Regions from separate parts of the Pseudoalteromonas sp. S4492 genome, predicted to be linked through region 1. Evidence: predicted binding sites of a transcription regulator. Region 1 holds the regulator's gene; the other holds the start of a gene.
The links. The regulator sigma-54, encoded in region 1, starts transcription at its own class of promoters, with help from an activator protein. The targets are predictions, from matches to a motif close to GTTGGCACGNNNNTNGNNT.

Region 1 (3,166 bases):
GTGAAGCTGACAGTCACCATCTGGTACGATGAGTGCCACAAATATATCAACCGGGCGGTTATCAATAGCATCAAAATTGATGGGTGATTCACTCACTATGATAAACGCATGGGGTTCATCGGCACCGCTCATTCGACCATGGGGAATAGCAATACCGCGACCGATGCCGGTGCTGCCTAGTTTTTCTCGGTTGAGCAAAGCATCTAGGATATCTTGTTGCGATAAATGAGGAAGCTGCTGGTGGGCCAGTTCGCTGATATATTCAAGAATTCTTTTTTTGCTATTAAAAAGGACCGCAGCTTTGCTGCAGTCCTGGTTAGTAAGTGAACTTAGTTTCATAATTTAATGTCGAGCTAATTTCTCTTTGTGTTTAATGACTTGGCGATCAAGCTTATCGATCAGTGAGTCAATGGCTGCGTACATATCTTGATGTTCTGTAGAAGCGAACAATTCGCCTCCGTTTACATGTAAAGTTGCTTCTGCTTTTTGGCTTAATTTTTCTACATCTAGAATGACATGAACATTATTTATATGGTCAAAATGCCTTTCTAGTTTCGCAAACTTGGTGTTTACATAGTCTCTTAATGAATCAGTGATTTCTACATGACGACCAGTTAAATTTAGTTGCATAAGCATTTTTCCTTCTATGTAAAACGTCTAAATCAAACTCTTGCGCTGATTAGACGGAGGTATTGCTAGAGACTCACGATATTTTGCAATTGTACGTCTAGCTACTTTAATTCCTTGCTCAGCCAATATATCTGCAATTTTACTATCACTCAATGGTTTAGCTGAGTTTTCTGCGGCCACTAACTTCTTGATTAAAGCGCGTATTGCCGTAGAAGAACACTCACCACCATTTTCGGTGCTGACATGGCTTGAGAAGAAATATTTCAACTCAAAAATACCCCTCGGGGTATGCATATATTTTTGCGTTGTTACACGTGAAATTGTCGATTCATGCATTTCGACCATTTCAGCAACATCATTTAGCACCATCGGCTTCATCGCTTCAGGGCCGTGCTCAAAGAAAGCTTGTTGTTGTTGAACGATACAGTTGGTTACTTTTAATAACGTATCGTTACGGCTTTCTAAGCTCTTAATAAACCACTTTGCTTCTTGTAAGTGAGAGCGAATAAATTGGCTGTCGCTACTCGATTTTACTGAGCGAGACATAGCCGCATATTGGCTGTTTACTCTAATCTTTGGCATACAATCTGGGTTTAACTCAACCACCCAGCGACCTTTTACTTTTTTCACTGATACATCAGGTATAACGTACTCAGACTCTTCGCGTACTATGCTATCCGCAGGCTTAGGATTTAAGCTGTGAATAAGCGTCATCACTTCTTTAAGCTCATTTTCTTTAAGCTTAGTCTTTTTCATCAAAGTGCGATAGTCGCGACTCGCTAATAATTCGATATGCTCAGATAAAACCATTTTAGTTTCAGCTAAATATGGTGTGCTAGCGTCAAATTGACGAAGCTGAATACACAGGCATTCTTGTAAACTGCGCGCGCCAATACCAACAGGATCGAATAATTGTATTCTTTTTAAGACCGCTTCAACTTCATCAAGTTCGATTTCTTCTTCATCGTTATTTTGATTAAAGCTTTCGACAATATCTTCACAGCTGATCGTTAAAATACCTGAGTCGTCTATGGCTTCTACTATGGCTACGGCAATCGCTTCGTCAGTTGGGCTAAATGGCGTGAGCTGTAATTGCCACATTAGGTATTCTTGTAGGGTTTCAGTTGATGCGCCTTGGTAAATAGACTCATCTTCAGGCATAGGTCCTGATGATGTTGATGGGGCAGCACTCATGTACTCGTCCCACGTGACGTCCATTGCTAAGTCATCACTTACGGTGTCTTTATTGAGGGCGTCACTGCTTTCTTGCTCGTATTCGCTAGGTGCTTCTTCTGCAGACGCGCTTAGTTGCATATCGTCAGATTCAGCTTTTTGCTCATTCTTACCGATACTTTCTTCGTTGTAATCAGCCTCTTCCACTTCAAGTAGGGGATTACTATCAAGCGCTTCTTGAATTTCTTGCTGGAGATCCAATGTACTGAGCTGCAACAAACGAATCGCTTGTTGCAGTTGTGGAGTCATTGTAAGTTGCTGGCCCATGCGCAGCTGTAATGATTGCCTCATGTATCCCTAACAATCCTTTTTAAGTTATCGATGACTGTGCTGTGACAGTTAAAAAATTATCGATTTATTGTCATTGTTATAAGTCTAGCAGATGCTCTAGTCGGTGGCGTAATGGTTACAGCCTGAATTGCTCGCCTAGATATACATCACGTACAGTTTGGTCAGCTAATACGTGCTCAGGTGTGCCTGATGCAATTAGCTCCCCATGAGAAACAATGTAGGCTTTTTCACAAACATCAAGGGTTTCTCTAACATTATGGTCAGTAATGAGTACCCCAATACCGCGGTTTTTTAGGTGCTCAATAATTTTCTTTATATCTAACACTGAAATTGGATCAACACCAGCAAAAGGCTCATCTAAAAGGATAAATTTAGGATTTGCGGCTAATGCGCGAGCAATTTCAACGCGGCGACGTTCGCCACCTGACAGCGCCATACCTTGGCTGTCACGGATATGTTGAATGCTAAATTCGTCGAGTAAGCTGTTTAGCGTTTCTTCGCGGGTGGTTTTATTTAGATCTTTACGGGTTTCTAAAATTGCCATCAAGTTTTGATAAACCGTCAACTTTCTAAAAATTGACGACTCTTGCGGCAGATAACCAATACCTAAACGTGCGCGGCTATGCATTGGTAAAAGCGTAATGTCGTTATCATCAATGCTGATTTTACCTTTGTCGCTAGGTACTAAGCCTACAATCATATAGAAGGTTGTCGTTTTACCTGCGCCATTTGGACCAAGTAAACCAACAATGCTGCCAGCTTCAACTTCAAGGCCTACATTTTTAACCACTTGGCGGCCTTTGTAGCTCTTAGCTAAAAGCTCTGCTTTTAATGTGCTCATGGTTGGCCTTTGTTATCTTTTTTGTTTTCAACTGGAACGAGGATCGTGTGTACGCGATCTGTTGAGTTTTCGTCTTTTTCTGCGCTGATCAGCTGTTGAGCCATATCGTAGGTAATGCTTTTGGCCGTTACTTTTTGACCCGATTGAGTGACTTCAGCTTCGCCATTGAGT
Region 2 (3,166 bases), on a different contig from region 1:
ACTACAGCAGCCTGCCAATGGCGACCTTTAAAAATATTGAAAGTGTCAATATCAATGGTAGCAGCGGCATTATCGTAAATACAAAAGAGGGTGCGGTTAGGCTGACTGATATAGCTGAAATCGCATAAGTAAAAAAAGGTTTGGGTTAGCTTAGGCTAAGAGATAGGTTAGAGGTGAGTTATGAGCTTCAATATTGCATTAACAGGTTTAGCAGCCGCGCAAAAAGATTTAGACGTTACCGCAAATAACATTGCGAACGTGAATACTACGGGCTTCAAAGAGTCTCGTGCAGAGTTTGCTGATGTGTACGCATCATCAGTATTTAGCTCTGGTAAAACAAAAAATGGTGACGGTGTAAGAACAACCATGGTGGCACAGCAATTCCACCAAGGTTCGTTATCATTCACAAATAACTCTTTAGATTTAGCGATTACGGGTGAAGGTTACTTCGCAATGGCTAATGACTTAGGTGCACAAGACTTTACTTATACGCGTGCTGGTGCGTTCAAACTTAATAAAGATAACTTTATTGTTGATGCGAGCGGCAATTACTTACAAGGTTTCCCTGTTGATGAAGCAACCGGTGATACAACCTCTGTTAGTTTAAGTACTTCATCTGCACTACAAATTCCTGATGCTTCAGGTTCACCGCGTGCAACGACGAATGTTTACTCATCATTTAACCTTGATTCGCGTGCCTCTGCGCCAACAGTGACACCATTTGATCCTGAAACAAGTGCGACTTACAACAGTTCAACGTCGACAACTGTATATGATTCATTAGGTGAGCCACATATTTTACAATTCTTCTTTGTGAAAACTGACTCAGCGACTACAGGTAATGAGAATGAGTGGGAAGTGTATGCAACACTTGATGAAAAGCCATTTGACTCTAGTGGTGTAGAGCAAACAACAACACCTTATACTCCATTAACTACATTCCAATTTGATGCGAGCGGTTTACCACTTAGCACGGATGGTGTAGCAAATACAGATACAACTTTTAATCCTTTAACCCTACCAAATGGTGCCGGTGCTGCAACAGGTCTATCTGATTTACTTTCTAATGGTGCGAGCTTCCCAGATGATGTAACAATGAACTGGCGTGATGAAGCGGCAACAGCGAATAAAGTACCAACTCAATATGCAAGTAACTTTGAAGTGAAAGCACTTGAGCAAGACGGTGCGACGGTAGGTCGTCTATCGGGTATTGATATCGGCTCTGATGGTAAAATTGTTGCATCGTATAGTAATGGTGATACCTCGTTCTTAGGTCAAGTTGCAATGGTTCGTTTTTCGAACTCACAAGGTTTACAGCAAGTAGGTAATACTTCTTGGAAGAAGAGTTTAACGTCAGGTGAGCCAATTGCTGGTGAACCAGGTTCAGGTACTTTAGGTTCAATCAACTCATCAGCACTTGAGCAATCAAATGTTAACTTAACGAATGAACTTGTTGATTTGATTAGTGCGCAGCGTAACTTCCAAGCTAACTCACGTGCGCTTGAGGTTAACTCAACGCTACAACAAAACATCCTACAGATCCGTTAATCTTAACGGCTCTAAGCATAATCCGACACGAAGGCTGCTCCCTCTATTGGCAGCCTTTTTTCATTCTAGCAGCTCATTTTTCTCTCCTATTTCAGCGTCAATTTTACTTTGGCACTTTTATTGCATTTCTTAGTTATCGTATTTTTAGTGAGTCAATGTTATGGACAAAATGGTCTACATTGCCATGTCGGGTGCTAAGCAAAGTTTGCGCGGTCTTGAGCTCAAGGCTAACAATCTTGCGAATGCTAACACCACTGGCTTTAAAGCTGATTTTGCACAAGCTCGCTCTATGCAAGCCTTCGGGGAAGGTCTGCCATCGAGGGTGTTTGCAATGCAAGAACGCCCAGGATCTAACATGCAATCTGGTGGTTATGTAGAAACTGGCCGTGAGCTTGATATTGCTATGAGTGACCGTGGTTGGTTGAGTGTACAAGATGCATCAGGCAATGAGGCATACACCAAAACAGGCACATTAAACATTACTCCAGATGGTGCGTTGATCACCAGCCATGGCCGTCAAGTAATTGGCGAAGGTGGTCCAATCATTCTGCCATTACCTATCGAGAAAGTTGAGTTTAGTGAAGACGGTGCTATTCAGGTTCGCCCGCAAGGTGCACCAGCGAACTTTTTAGAAGTGGTTGATCGCTTAAAAGTGATTGAGGCTGATAACACTCAGCTTGAAAAAGGTAATGACGGTTTATTTCGACCAAAAGAAGACATGCTGATCAATGACCTGTGTGGTTTTTGTGATATTTCGCCAAATGTGAAAGTACTATCGGGAACGCTTGAAATGTCAAACGTAAACCCGGTGCATGAAATGGTCGACATGATCAGCAATCAACGCCAATTTGAATTACAAGTTAAATTGATGAAAACAGCCGAAGAGCTCGATGAGCGTCAAGATCAGCTGTTACGCATTGTTTAAGATGACTGAGAGGGTAGAGTTATGAATCCTGCATTATGGATCAGTAAAACCGGGCTTGACGCCCAGCAAACCGATATTTCGGTGATCTCAAATAATCTCGCGAATGCCAGCACGGTCGGTTACAAAAAAAGCCGCGCCGTATTTGAAGATTTACTATATCAAAACATCAACCAACCAGGTGGTCGTTCGTCACAAGACACTGAAATGCCATCAGGCTTAATGCTTGGTGCGGGTGCCAAAGTGGTTGCCAACCAAAAGAACTTTTCACAAGGTAACATGCTTACCACTGAAAATTCACTGGACTGGATGATTTCAGGCCCTGGTTTTTTTGAAGTGCAATTACCGGATGGCAACATTGCCTATTCGCGTAACGGTCAATTCACGACTGACGAAGATGGCCGCATTGTAACATCGGGCGCGGGTTTTCCTTTGCAACCGGAAATGAATGTTCCAGACGATGCGCAATCAATTACTGTTTCACAAGACGGTGAAGTGTCAGTGCGTATTTCAGGGCAACCAGACAACGTGGTCATTGGTCAGCTAACGATTAGTGATTTTATTAATCCATCGGGTCTTGAGCCTATGGGACAAAACTTATACACAGAAACCGCTGTAAGTGGTGCGCCTGTGCAAGGTAACCCAGGTATCGATGGTTTAGGTACGGTGGTTCAAGGTTCCCTTGAAACCTCTAAC

Region 2: a site for sigma-54 is predicted at 1,656-1,674, ahead of CWC28_RS00790 (flagellar basal body rod protein FlgF). Genes of this name have one in related genera too.

Annotation. Positions count from the first base shown of each region.
Region 1 covers NZ_PNCP01000019.1:93,694-96,859, forward strand. Annotated here, with positions in the region: gene ptsN (PTS IIA-like nitrogen regulatory protein PtsN) at 1-339, opposite strand, end outside; gene hpf (ribosome hibernation promoting factor) at 343-630, opposite strand; gene CWC28_RS05965 (RNA polymerase factor sigma-54) at 658-2,154, opposite strand; gene lptB (LPS export ABC transporter ATP-binding protein) at 2,270-2,995, opposite strand; gene lptA (lipopolysaccharide transport periplasmic protein LptA) at 2,992-3,166, opposite strand, start outside.
Region 2 covers NZ_PNCP01000004.1:23,092-26,257, forward strand. Annotated here, with positions in the region: gene CWC28_RS00780 (flagellar hook assembly protein FlgD) at 1-128, shown strand, start outside; gene flgE (flagellar hook protein FlgE) at 181-1,548, shown strand; gene CWC28_RS00790 (flagellar basal body rod protein FlgF) at 1,709-2,473, shown strand; gene flgG (flagellar basal-body rod protein FlgG) at 2,495-3,166, shown strand, end outside.